4 regions of the Streptomyces sp. NPDC090083 genome follow, and region 1 is predicted to be linked to each of the others. Evidence: riboswitches for the same ligand, from Rfam matches in the RefSeq annotation. Region 1 holds a riboswitch; each other region holds the start of a gene.
What was found. A riboswitch is a leader RNA that binds a small molecule or an ion and turns the genes downstream of it on or off. The one in region 1 is predicted to bind cyclic di-AMP.

Region 2: it holds a riboswitch for cyclic di-AMP, as region 1 does, so the genes downstream of both, ACIPTO_RS08130 (transglycosylase family protein) here and ACIPTO_RS36945 (NlpC/P60 family protein) in region 1, are expected to answer to the same signal.
Region 3: it holds a riboswitch for cyclic di-AMP, as region 1 does, so the genes downstream of both, ACIPTO_RS39335 (transglycosylase SLT domain-containing protein) here and ACIPTO_RS36945 (NlpC/P60 family protein) in region 1, are expected to answer to the same signal.
Region 4: it holds a riboswitch for cyclic di-AMP, as region 1 does, so the genes downstream of both, ACIPTO_RS37635 (C40 family peptidase) here and ACIPTO_RS36945 (NlpC/P60 family protein) in region 1, are expected to answer to the same signal.

Annotation. Positions count from the first base shown of each region.
Region 1 covers NZ_JBIVED010000014.1:197,213-200,491, reverse strand. Annotated here, with positions in the region: gene ACIPTO_RS36950 (DUF1996 domain-containing protein) at 1-907, opposite strand, end outside; cyclic di-AMP (ydaO/yuaA leader) riboswitch at 1,243-1,416, shown strand; gene ACIPTO_RS36945 (NlpC/P60 family protein) at 1,425-3,279, shown strand, end outside.
Region 2 covers NZ_JBIVED010000002.1:519,037-522,315, reverse strand. Annotated here, with positions in the region: gene eno (phosphopyruvate hydratase) at 1-527, opposite strand, end outside; gene ACIPTO_RS08130 (transglycosylase family protein) at 860-1,561, opposite strand; cyclic di-AMP (ydaO/yuaA leader) riboswitch at 1,566-1,734, opposite strand; gene ACIPTO_RS08125 (transglycosylase family protein) at 1,928-2,914, opposite strand; gene ACIPTO_RS08120 (cytochrome P450) at 3,149-3,279, opposite strand, start outside.
Region 3 covers NZ_JBIVED010000016.1:174,365-177,643, reverse strand. Annotated here, with positions in the region: gene ACIPTO_RS39345 (LacI family DNA-binding transcriptional regulator) at 1-661, shown strand, start outside; gene ACIPTO_RS39340 (HAD family hydrolase) at 768-1,574, shown strand; gene ACIPTO_RS39335 (transglycosylase SLT domain-containing protein) at 1,652-2,125, opposite strand; cyclic di-AMP (ydaO/yuaA leader) riboswitch at 2,129-2,331, opposite strand; gene ACIPTO_RS39330 (CocE/NonD family hydrolase) at 2,563-3,279, opposite strand, start outside.
Region 4 covers NZ_JBIVED010000015.1:71,632-74,910, forward strand. Annotated here, with positions in the region: gene ACIPTO_RS37625 (ATP-dependent Clp protease proteolytic subunit) at 1-562, shown strand, start outside; gene ACIPTO_RS37630 (hypothetical protein) at 570-878, shown strand; cyclic di-AMP (ydaO/yuaA leader) riboswitch at 1,218-1,397, shown strand; gene ACIPTO_RS37635 (C40 family peptidase) at 1,401-1,874, shown strand; gene ACIPTO_RS37640 (ATP-binding protein) at 1,958-2,416, opposite strand; gene ACIPTO_RS37645 (helix-turn-helix transcriptional regulator) at 2,629-3,279, shown strand, end outside.

The DNA of each region.
Region 1 (3,279 bases):
TGCCCTCGGTGCCGCCGCCGGGCTTGTCGGCGTCGCGCTCCTGCTTGCCGTTCTGGAGGCGCAGCACGGGCCAGTAGTACGTGGACCTGTCGCCCTGGTTCTCGCAGCTCGTCTTCGCCTTCGCCAGGTCGTCGTCGCTGGCGAACGCGTTGTTGGACTGGTTGCCCACGTAGTCGTGGAAGTGGTGAGCGCCGTTGGTCACTCCGGGAGCGACGATCACGTTGTCGGAGTTGAACAGACCGTTCTCGTTCACCCCGCAGGCGGTGACGAACGTGCCGCGGGAGGCGTCGGCCTGGTCCTGCGCCGCGTTCACGTTGGGCTGTACGGAGGTGATGTCCGCGTAGTCCGAGGCGACGGGCCCGTTGGTGGACTGCTGGTTGCCCTGCTGGCCCTGACCGGGCTGACCGCTCTGGTCGCCCGCGCTGCCGGTGGCGTCACCGCTGCCGTCGCCGTTGCCGTCGCCGCTCTGGTCGTCGGACTTCGTGGGCGCGATCAGCGTGCAGCCGGCGAGCGCGTCGAGTCCCTCCGGACGGTCGCCGACGCGCGCGATGGCGTCGTTGATCCGGGCGATCGTCGCGGACCGCTTCTCCTTCAGCGGATTCATGATCGCGTTGTCGGCGAAGGAGGCGTCCTGGCGGATGGACTCGGTGGAGTCCTTGAGCTTCTGGTACGCCTCGGTTATCTGCTGGTCCAGAAGCGCGAGTTGGTTGTCGACCTCGGTCTTCGCCGCGTCGGGCACCGTCGTCAACTGGGTCCCGACGTCCGGGCAGTCGATCGTCGCACCGTCCGATGCCGCGTCGGGAGAGGCTTGCTTGGTCGTGTCACCGCCCCAGCCCTCGGACGCCGACGCGTAGACGTTCGCCGCCACCAGTCCTCCGCCGCCCAGCATCAGGGCGACTGCTGCCATCGTCGCGCGTCGTGCGCCCGTGGGGCGTCTGCGCGTGTTGCGTGCCAAGGAAGTTGCTCCTACACGTATCGGTCGGCCCGGCTCGTCCCGGCATGGAAATCCCCCGCACCAATACGCAACCGCGTCCCGGTGTGTTCAACCGTCCCAAAAATTCATAGCGACCTCTTATGGAGCTCCCTGCGCGGTGGGCCCAGGAGCCCTCGTCCCGCCCAGGAGGAGGTAAAGGTCACAAATACGTATCGGACATATCGCGCTTCAACCTTCACACGAGGCACACACGTTGGCTAGGTTGACGCCCAGGCCGTACGACCAACACCGGCGATCAGCGCCGGGCCGCGCGGCTCGCGTTGAATCCGGTGCGTCGCTCGCGACAGCCGGAGCCGGGGACCCAACCGACTTGGGGTGAATCGGCCCAACTGCCCTTCTGGGCAAGGGCCGTAGGGCACACCTTCCGTGATCGACCGCCCGAACCCGACAGCTAACCCGGTAAGCGCGTTACGGAAGGAGCACGTCTGCCATGCCGGCAGAACGAAGTACGCGCACCGGAGGCAGTGGCCCCACCGTGGACGACCGACCCAGCCGTGACGAAGTCCAGCGGCGGATCAACTCCCTTTACGACAGGGCCGAGACGGCCACCGGGAACTACAACGCCACCCGTGCGATGTCCGGAGGTCCGCGCAAGCGGGTCGAACCCCGGTCCGGCGCTTCACGTCCTTCCGACCCCGCCCTCGACGCCGCCACCCGGCAGCTGTTCGACCGGGCGCGGGCCAAAGTCGGCCCGACCGTACCGGCGATCCTGCCGCCCGGCAGGAATCCGGCCCGTCCGGCGGCGGCCCGTTCCGAGCGGTCCGAGCGACGCCCCGAGGGCGACGGCCGCGGGCGGGCACCCGAAGCGCAGTCCGGACGTGCCGTCGCCGAGCTGACCGCGGGAACCTCCGTACCGGGACCGGGCATCGCCGGCCGGCAACTCGCCGCGCCCGTCGCCGAGTCCACCGCCCGGCCGGTCGCCGAGCTGCTGCCCGCCGCTCCGCAGGCGCCTCAAGCGCCCCAGGCACAGGCGCCTCAGGCCCAGGTGCCGCAGATGCCGCAGGCTCCGCAGCTGCCTCAGCCGACCATGCTGGACCTGCCGGCCGTGCCCGCCGTCGAGATGACACCCGCACCGACCTTCACGCAGCCCCAGCCGCAGCAGTTCGCCCCGGCACCGGCACCGGCGTTCGACCCGCTCACCGCGGACCTGAATCTGCTCCCGTCCATCGCCGCGCCGCGCGCCGAACCGGCCGCCCCCGCGCTGGCCACCTGGCCCCCCGCCGCCGAGTCCAACTGGCCTGCCCCTGAGCCGACTTGGTCGACCGGGCAGACACCGGTGATCCCCGAGCAGCCGACGTGGTCGACCGGCCAGATGCCGATCGTCGCCGCTCCGGAGACCCCCTGGTCCAGCGGTCAGATGCCGATGGTGGCCGAGCAGCAGCAGCTCTGGTCCACGGGCCAGTTGCCCGCCATACCCCAGCAACAGACCTGGTCCACCGGGCAGATGCCGATCGTGGCCCAGCAACAGGCCGCCTCCACAGGGCAGATGCCGGTCGTGTCCCAACAACAAGCCGCGCCCACCGGCCAGATGCCCGTCGCACCCGAGCAACAGCCGTGGGCCACAGGCCAGATGCCCGTCGTGGCCGCGCCGCAGCCGACGTGGTCGACCGGCCAGACGCCGATCGTGACCGCCCCGGAAGCACCCTGGCCCACCGGGCAGACGCCCATGGCGCCCGAGCAACAGGCCTGGTCCGCGCCGCAGATGCCCGCCATGCCCGAGCAACAGCTCTGGTCGACCGGCCAGTTGCCCCTGATCCCGGAGCAGCCGGCCGCGTACCCGACGCCCCCGCAGGACTGGCGTCCTCCGCAGCAGGAGTGGCAGCCGATCCCGCCCGCCGCCGAGGTCTCCTTCGCCGCGGCCCCGCTCCTCGCGCCCGAGGTCACCGCGGCCGCCGTTCCGGCCATGACCCCGGAGATCATCCTCCCGGAGGCTCCGGCCATGAGCCCGACGGTCGCCGCGCCCGTGCCCGTCGCACCGGACGCGGGCACGCAGAGCAAGACCGCCACGGCGCTCGCCTTCGCCCGCGCCCAGATCGGCAGGCCCTGCCTGTGGGGCGCGGCCGGACCCGACGCGTACGACTGCTCCAGCCTCACCCAGGCCGCCTGGAAGGCCGCGGGCGTCCACCTGCCGCGCTCCGCGCAGGACCAGTCGAGCGCCGGCACGCTCGTCCCGCTCACCGACATCCATCCGGGCGACCTGCTGTTCTTTCACGACAGCGTCGACCACGTCGGCCTGTACACCGGCAACGGCCTGATGATCCACGCACCGAGCCCGGGTACGCCGA
Region 2 (3,279 bases), on a different contig from region 1:
GACTCCGCGCCGATCGGGGCGATCATGAACTCCTGGATGTCCACGTTCGAGTCGGCGTGCGAGCCGCCGTTCAGGATGTTCATCATCGGAACGGGCAGCAGGTGCGCGTTCGGACCGCCGAGGTAGCGGAAGAGGGGGAGGTCGCTGGCCTCGGACGCGGCGTGCGCGACGGCGAGGGAGACGCCGAGGATGGCGTTGGCGCCGAGCGAGCCCTTGTTGTCGGTGGCGTCCAGGTCGAACATGGCCTGGTCGATCAGGCGCTGCTCGGTGGCGTCGTAGCCGACCAGCTCCGGGCCGATCTGCTCGATGACGGCGAGGACGGCCTTCTCGACACCCTTGCCGCCGTAGCGGTTGGGGTCGCCGTCACGCAGCTCGATGGCTTCGAAGGCACCCGTGGAGGCGCCGGACGGAACGGCGGCACGACCCGTGCTGCCGTCGTCGAGGCCGACCTCGACCTCGACCGTGGGGTTGCCTCGGGAGTCCAGGATTTCCCGGGCTACGACGACGTCGATGGACGGCACGAGCATCTCCTTCTTGGGATCTGACGCGGCTACGGCAGTACCGCAGCGGCTCTGCGAGACGAGCCTAACCGGCTCCGGGCGATTGGCCATCCGGTCGGCCGCCTGATGGACAGAACCGAGAGTAAATTGTTTCCGAACGGAACAAAAAGTCCCGGCAAGCGGCGGGCGGCCGGCCGGGCACGGCCCGCCGGGGACGTGAAAAAGCCCCGCCCCGGTGCGTACGGGGGAACACGCACCGGGGCGGGGAGCCCGTGGGGGACGGGGGTGACCCTCACGGGGTCTTCATGATGGACACCACGGCTGTGAGGGGACTGTGGTTCGGCTACGAGCCGCGTAGGTCACTTCAGGTGGAGCTGCTGGCCCGGGAAGATGACGTCGGCGTCGTCGATGATGTCCTTGTTCAGCTTGAACAGCTGCTGCCAGCCGCCCTTCACCTTGTGCTTCTCGGCGATGGAGCTGAGGGTGTCGCCCTTGACGACCTTGTACTCGCCGTCGCCCTTCTTGACCTTCTTGCCGGTCGGGGTGGTGACGGTCTTCTTGGCCGCCGGGCGCTCGGCGGAGCGGGAGGCGGTCGTGTCACTGCTGGAGCGCTCGCTGGTGGAGCTGCCGCTCGACGAGCTGCCGCTGTTCGAGCTGCTGGAGCCGGAGGAGCTGCCGCCCGAGTAGGTGGCGCTCGACAGGCCGGTGCCGCAGGTGGGCCAGGCGCCCTTGCCCTGGGCCGCGAGGACCTTCTCGCCGATGGCTATCTGCTGGGCCTTGGTGGCCAGGTTCGCGGTGGAGGCGTAGGCGGTGCCGCCGTACGCGGCCCACGTCGAGGCGGAGAACTGGATACCGCCGTAGTAGCCGTTGCCGGTGTTGATGGACCAGTTGCCGCCGGACTCGCACTGGGCGACCGCGTCCCACTCGGAGGCGGTGGCGGCGGAGGCGCTGCCGCTCGCCATCAGCGGGGCGGCGATGGCGACACCGGTGACACCGGCGAGCGTGGCGACACGGGTGGCCTTGGAAGGACGACGGTGCTTGCCCTTGCTGGAAAACAGCATGCGGAGATCCCCTCACCGACGCCTGCGAGGTGAGCTGTCGGGTTCGGGCCGTGTGAGTTGCCCGGCCGCGCGCCTCCCGGCGCACGACTTCACCCCAAGCCGCACCCGGCATCAACTGCCGGGCCCGGCACTTACCTTGGGTCCCCCGCTCCTGCCTACGGCGCTTGACGCGACGACTGTTCCCGGAGGCCGCTGGCAGGACTCGGCGTGTGCGGCAGCCGGGGCTCGTGGTGACGAGCGGCCTTGACCGTAGACAGAGAATCCGCGGGATTTCAAAGACGATCAGGGCTTCTGAGACTCATCCCACACTTTCACCAAACCGGACATTCGCCGCGAAGCGTGACGTGAACTCCCGCTGTTTTCCTGCTACTTTCCGCCCGTTTCCGCCCCGACGTCCAGCGTCTGACCGGCGGCGATCCGGGTCGGGTCGGCGCCGATCAGCTTCCTGTTCTCGGCGTACAGCGCACGCCATCCGCCGTCGAGGCCAAGGGAGTCGGCGATGGACGCGAGGGAGTCGCCGGCGCGGACGGTGTACGTCTGCGGCGTCACGCTCTCCTCGGCGCTCGCCCCGCGGTGCTTCCCGACGGTCTGCTGCTCGGCCGCGTTGCCCGTGCCGTCGAGCGCGCCGGTGTCGACGAGGCTCGACTTGCTCGCCGCCTGGGCCGAGTTGTCCGATTCGTCGAGTTTTGGAGAGGCCTCGACCGGGTCGCCACTCTTCGAAGGGCTGGCGGACTTGTCGGACTTGGCGGGGTTGTTCGACTTGTCCGTCGCGGTGGGCGAGGGGCTCGCCGAGGAGTCGGACGAACCCGAGGAACCCGAAGAACCCGCGGCCGACGAATCCGTGGTGCCCGAGTCGGACAACCCGGACGAAGCGGAAGTGCCCGAGGAATCGGAGGAGTCGGAGTCGCCGCCGGAGTCCGTCGCACCGGCCGACGGGGAGTCGCTCGCGACACCCGTGTCGACGTCCGTCGAACCCGAGTCCGCGGTGAGACCGGAGAGCAGCGCACAGGTGAGCCAGGGGGTGGTGCCCTCGGCGTCGAGGATCTTCTCGGCGACGGCTATCTGCTGGGAGCGGCTGGCCAGGTCGGGGCTCGGGGCGTACGCGAGGCCGCCGTACTTGTCCCAGTCGTCCAGGGACATCTGCAGGCCGCCGTAGTAGGCGTTGCCACTGTTCTCGCTCCAGGAGCCGCCGCTCTCGCAGTTGGCCACCTTGTCCCAGGTGGTGCCGTCGGCCGCGTTCGCGGAGGCGGCGCCGAGCAGCGGGATCGCGATGGCGGAGCCGGTCACCCCGGCCGCGACGAGGAGAGCCGGAGCCTGGCGGGGGCGACGGTGACGACCGTTCCCGGAGAGCATGCGGAGACCTTTCGCGTGACAGCGGGGGACCGCGCGGCGGAGGGGGTCGAGCTCGAACAGGTCGCCGCGCTGGTAGGTGAACGTATCCACAGTCGATCACTTGTCACAAGTTAATGCCACGGAGATCACGTGAAGATCACAGAGTTGAAGAAGTGTCACTTTCGGGTTTAGCGGGCGGGATCAGGGGGTTGAGGGGGCCGGACGACGGGGCGGCGGGCCGGGTCCGAGAGGGGGTCACGCGGTCCGGCCGGCCGTTCGGGAGCGCTCCGGGGTGAACTCCACCGGCAGCGTGCGCAGTCCGCGCATGATGAGGCCGCCGCGCCAGCGCAAGTCGGCTGGATCTCCCGCGAGTTGGAGGTCCGGGA
Region 3 (3,279 bases), on a different contig from region 1:
GTACATCACCTCGGGCCACGTCGACGGCGTCCTCCTCGTCTCCAACCACAGCGGCGACCCGGTGGCGGCCGAACTCCGGTCCGCGGGCATCCCGTTGGTGGCCTGCGGCAAACCCCTGGGCACGGCCTCCAGGTACAGCTACGTGGCGGCGGCCGACCGCGACGGCGCCCAGGAGATGGTCCGCCACCTCATCGCGCGGGGCCGCCGCCGCATCGCCATGGTCACCGGCCCGCTGGACGCCCCCGGCGGCCCCGACCGGCTGGCGGGCTACCGGGACGTCCTCACCGAAGCGGGCCTGCCGCACGACCCGGCCCTCGTGGTGGAGGGCGACTACCGCCGCGCGGGCGGCGAGGCGGCGGCACGGTGTCTCCTCGCCCGGGCCCCGGACATCGACGCGGTCTTCGTGGCGTCCGACCTGATGGCCCTCGGAGTGGTCGACACCCTCCAGAAATCCGGCCGTTCGGTCCCGGACGACATCGCTGTCGGAGGCTTCGACGACTCGGCCGCGGCCACCTCCATCACCCCGGCCCTCACGACCATGCGCCAGCCCTACGACCGCATCAGCGCCGAGATGGTCCGCATGCTCCTGGCCCAGATCGCCGGCGAGGACACGTCCGGCGTGATTCTGCCTACGGAACTGGTGGTACGGGACTCGGCATAACGGTCGTAATTGTCAAACCAACCGGAACTCGGGTTAACGCATGTGAAGGCAGCAGCCGTCCGGTTCGTGTCGAGTCGGTGGGGCTTTCCATCCGTATTCTCTGATCATGGCCGCACCCCTCGCATATGCACTGATCGCCACCGACCTGGACGGGACGCTGCTGCGCGGCGACGACACGCTCTCCGACCGGTCCCTCGCCGTGCTCGCGCGGGTGGCGGCGGCCGGCGCCCGGCATCTCGTCGTCACCGGCCGGCCCGCGCCGAGGGTGCGGCCCCTCCTCGACGACCTCGGCTCCAAGGGCCTCGCGGTGTGCGGACAGGGCGCGCAGTTGTACGACGCCGGCGCGGACCGTCTGCTCTGGTCGGTCACCCTGGACCGGGAGTTGGCGGAGACGGCGCTCGGCAAGATCGAGGCGGAAGTGGGCCAGGTGTACGCGGCGGTCGACCAGGACGGCGTCGACGGCCTCACGCTCATCGAGCCCGGCTATCTGATGCCGCACCCCACGCTCCCCGCGGTGCGGGTGGGCCGGCGGGACGACCTCTGGTGCGAACCCATCAGCAAGGTGCTGCTCCGTCACCCGGACCTGGCGGACGACGAGTTGGCGGCCACGGCCCGCTCGGTGGTGGGTTCCCTGGCGTCGGTCACCATGTCAGGACCCGGCACCGTCGAACTCCAGCCACTCGGCATCACCAAGGCGACGGGCCTGGCCCTGGCCGCCCGGCACCTGGGCCTGAGCCCCGCCGACACCATCGCCTTCGGCGACATGCCGAACGACATCCCGATGTTCGACTGGGCGGCCCACGGAGTGGCCATGGCCAACGCCCACCCCGAACTCAAGGCGGTGGCCGACGAGGTGACGTCCTCGAACGAGGACGACGGCATCGCGGTGGTGCTGGAAAGACTGCTCGGCTGAGCCCTGAACGGCCCCGCAGGGGCACGTTCAGGGGCGCGGGGCTGTGACGACGACCCGCCGTGGCCGGCCCGACGGTCCTAGTAGGCGCCGTACACGTTGTCGATGGAGCCGTAGACCGCCGCGGCGTAGTTGCACGCGGCCGTGATGTTCGCGACCGGGTCGTACGGGTCGAACGACGTCCCGGCCACGTGGTACGCGTTGAACGTCGGGTCGATCACCTGGAGCAGACCCTTCGACGGCGTGCCGGCCGCCGCGTTGGAGTCCCAGTTGTTGATCGCGTACTGGTTGCCGGACGACTCACGGATCACGTTGCGGTAGATCCCGTTGTACGTACCCGGAATCCCCTTCTGCGCCATGATCGCGAGGGACTCGCGGATCCAGCCGTCGAGGGTGTTGGGGTACCCGGCGACCGTGGTGGAGGTGGTCGACGTGGTGGCCGCGGACGCGGTGGTGGCGCCGACGATCGGCAGGGCCAGGATCGCCGCACCGGTGCCGGCGACGACGACGCGGCGGACGAGGCGGGCACGGCGGGACTGAGCGGTTGCAGGCATGACGAGGTTCCTCTCCGTCGCCTGCGAGGTGAGCTGTCGGGTTCGGGCTGGGAGGTGCCCGGCCGCGCCCTTGCGGACGTGGCTTAACCCCTAGCCGTCCCGGTCGCGTGACCGGTCCGGCGACTTACCTGGTTCCCCCGCTCCTGCCGTGCGAGAAGTTCGTGACTGGGATGCCGGGCGGCGGCAGGATTCGGCGTTCCGCTCGACAGGCCGGGAAACTATGCGAGAGCACATGTCCGGAACAAGTGGCGGAATCACACCTCACCCCTATTGACCTTGGTCTGAGGCGTATGGGGCACTTGATCCTTTGCGTGAGCCAAGGGTCAACTGTCCATCGCCGCAAGGAGAAACGCGGGCAGGCCGGGACACAGGCCGCGCACAGAAACGCGTGACCCAACTCACGGCGAGGTGAAGAACGGCAAATCGGGCATTCAACCTCAACTGGCAGTTCTCGGAATCCTTTTCTCCCACGTGCGATGGAAGATCACTTCTTCGCCCTCGGTGCAGATGACCTCATTCGAGGTGAGAAAGTCCGTTTCGTCGCACGTGATCTCCGACCGGGTCCGCACCCTCGTGTCCCAGCCCAGCTCCGGCCGGTGCAGCCGGATCGACCACTCCGAGCGGGTGCGCGCGGACAGCGGATCGGACGCGTCGATCGTGTACGCCTCCACCGCGTCCTCGGTGAACTCCAGCCCGTCCGGATACACGCGCGTACCGCCGTACCGGGGGTCCACTTCGAGCCGCCACTCGCCCTTCGCCACATCCCGCACGACCAGCCGCTCGGGCCGCGGTTCGTCCAGCGTGGCCGGGTAGTTGACCCCGAGCGGCTCCGCCTCCTCCGGTTCCTCGAAGTGCACGGTCTCCGTCAACTCCTGCTCCCGCACCGGGAGTTCGAGCGCACTGCCCTCGGGGTCCAGCGTGAAGCCCGCCGCGGACTCCGGCTGCGGCCAGATCCACGGCCAGTACGCCGACGACACCGCGAGCCGGATCCGGTGACCGGGCGGGAACGCGTGCCCGATGCCGTTCAGCTCGAAGGTGACGTCCTCGGCGGTACCCGGCGTCCACGGCACCGCCCGGTCCCGCCCGTGCCGCGCCGACAGGTTGAGCACACCCCGGGTGACCAGGGTCGAGGAGCCGTCGGGGGCGACGTCGCA
Region 4 (3,279 bases), on a different contig from region 1:
TCCGTACGCGAAGCTGCTGGAGGAGCGGATCGTCTTCCTCGGCACGCCGATCGACGACATCGCTGCGAACGACGTGATGGCCCAGCTCATGCACCTCGAGTACCAGGCGCCCGACCGGGACATCGCGCTGTACATCAACTCGCCCGGGGGATCGTTCACCGCGATGTCGGCGATCTACGACACCCTGCGGTTCGTCAGCTGCGACGTGGAGACGGTCTGCCTCGGCCGGGCCGGCTCCTCCGCGGCGGTGCTGCTGGCGGCGGGCACACCGGGCAAGCGGTCGGCACTGCCGGGTGCGCGGGTGGTGATCCACCAGCCCTCGCTGCCGGAGCCGGTCCAGGGTCAGGCGAGTGATCTCGCCCTCCAGGCGGCGGAGTTGGCGCGCACCCGGTCCCGCCTCGAATCCCTGCTCGCCCTGCACACGGGCCGGACGGTGGAGCAGGTCAGCGCCGACATCGAGCGGGAACGCACCCTGGATGCCCGACAGGCCCTGGAATACGGACTGGTGGACCGGATCGTGGCCCCCCGCACGACCTCGCTCACCGAGCCGGGCGGGGAGTGAGCCGACGATGCTGCCGCCGGAGCTGCCGCCGTTGCCCGCACTGACGCGTGCCGAGGGCGAGTTGATCGACCGTTATCTGGATGTGGCCGACCTGCTGGGCCGGATCAACCCGGCGCGCGACGGTGACACGTACCGTGGTCTGAGGGCCGCTCAGGCGCTCGTGGCGAAGGCCGCCGAGCTGCGGGACGCGCTGGCGCTGATGCACCAGCGGGGCGAGGCCGAGCTGCACGCCCCCACACTGGCCCGTGCGCTGCGCGTGCTGGACGGGGAGCGTCGTACGGCGCGCGTCACGATCCCCGTACCCTCCGACAGTTGAGGGACGCGGAGCCGTGCGGGGCGGAGGCGAAACGAGCCGAACGGCGTACCCCCGATCGGCGTAGGCGCTCCTCCGTCCGCGAGGCCTCCCGGGTTGCGCAACACGCGTGGTCCGAGGGCTCCCTGACGGGTTCCGGTGCTGGTCCGAGGGGTGCGTGCCGCTCGACACCCGATCGAACACGGGGGTGTCCACCCGAACGGGTGAGTGGTGAGTAACCCCACAAATACCCGGTTCCGTTGGGATTTTCGGACATGCATAGGTGAAGATCCCTGTCTGACGACAAGACCCCGCCGCAGCGGCGGGGCGATCCGGGCGGACGCCGAGTCCTGCCGCCGCCCGGATGACAGGTCGACAGGATTGCATCGGCAGGAGTGGAGGACCCAAGCACGACGGGTCGCCGGGACGGTCACGCCATGACCGGGTCGAGCAGCCCTTGGGGTGAAGCCGCGTCAGCGGCCGGGCAACTTCGCCAGCCCGAATCCGACAGGTCATCCTTCACAGGCGGCTGACGAAGGGTTGCGCATGACTGCGCTCAATCGTGTCCCGTCGCTGATGGTCAGGGCCGGTACGGCCTCGGCCTTCGCCATCGCCGCCGTGGGCGGTTCCGTCGTGATACCGGGCGTCGCATCCGACGCAGCGGCCGCGACACCCGCGACGAAGGCACTCCAGGTCGCGGCGTCCAAGAAGGGCGCTCCGTACAGGTACGGGGCCACCGGACCGGGCCGCTTCGACTGCTCCGGGCTCACGTTGTACTCGTACAAGAAGGCGGGCAAGAAGCTGCCTCGTACGGCTGCCCAGCAGTACAACAAGACCCACCACATCTCGGCCAAGAGCCGCAAGGCCGGGGATCTCGTGTTCTTCCACTCGGGCTCCAGCGTCTACCACGTCGGCATCTACGCCGGGAAGGGAAAGATCTGGCACGCCCCGAAGACCGGGGACGTGGTGCGGCTGCAGAAGATCTGGACCAAGAGCGTCTGGTACGGCCGGGTCAGCTGACCCGCGCCGAGTCTCCCGAGGGGGTGGCGGCCACCTGACGGTCCGCCACCCCCTCGGGCGTCCGCAGCGTTCCGGGAGCGGTCCTACGGCTCCTGCTGGCCCGCGGCGCCCACCGGCCGGGCCGGTACGGTCCAGGGCACCTCGACGGAGACGGTCTTGCCGCCCTCCCGGGTGGGCCGGACGGAGAGTTTGCCGCCGCACTCCGCGGTCAGCCAGCGGATGATCACCATGCCCCGGCCGTTGTCCTGCTGGACGGCGGCCGGCAGTCGTTTAGGGAAGCGGGGATGGCTGTCGGTGACCCCGATGCGCAGCTGTTCGTCACGCTCCAGCTCGATGTCCACCGTGAAGGTGGGTGACTGGCCGAAGGTGTGCTGGACGGCGTTGGTGGCGAGTTCCGACACGATGAGACGGATGGTGTCGGCGGCCTCCGTGTCCGCAGGCAGTCCCCATTCGGCCAGGGTTCCGACGACGTAGGTGCGGGCGGCGGACACCGAGGCCGGATCGCTCGGCAGAGTGACGGATGCTTCCAGATGGTCTGCCATGGCGCGGTCGTCCCTTTCCCGCGGGACCGATGTCCGTCACAGCGCGGATGGTTCGAGTACGGTCCCGGACTGGTGCTTCTTCGCCAGACTGCCATTACCTCGGCGGTAACGGTGCCGATCCACCAAGATATGCATATATCTGTCGCTCGAAGCGGTGAACTCTGCGACCCCAGACCGTATTTGGGCGGCTCGGAAGGAGTAAGGAGAAACCCATGCAGTACGGTCCCGCGGTGCGGCGCCGGAAACTGGGCGCCGAACTGCGCGCGTTGCGTGCGGAGGCGGGGCTCACCAGCGGAGAGGCGGCCCGGCTCGTCGGCTGGCACCAGTCGAAGGTGAGCCGGATCGAGACCGGAGCCAGTGGCGTGAAACCGCCTGACGTCAGGTTACTTCTGGACGCCTATCAGGTCGCCGACCCACAGCTTCGGGACATGCTCCTCGTCCTCGCGGGCTCCGAGGAGGGCGGCGGCCGGCACCACTGGTGGCACGCCTACCGGGGTGTACTGCCGCCCGCCTACCGGGACTTCATCAGTCTGGAGTCACAGGCCTGCACGCTCCGCACCCTGGAGACCTCGGTGGTCCCCGGCCTGCTGCAGACGCCGGAGTACGCCCGCGCGGTGACCCGGGCCGCCGTGGGAGGCCCCGACAACGACGGCCCCGAGCGGCTCGACGCGCTGGTGCAGGTGCGGCTGGCCAGGCAGGACGTGCTGCGCGCGGATCCGCCGCTGGAGCTGAGCGTGGTCCTGGACGAGGCGGTGCTGCGCCGGGAGGTGGGCGGTCCCGGAGTGATGGCGCGTCAGCTGGACCGGCTGGTGGAGGCGGCGCGGCTGCCCCAAGTCCGGCTCCAGGTACTGCCGTTCGCCGCG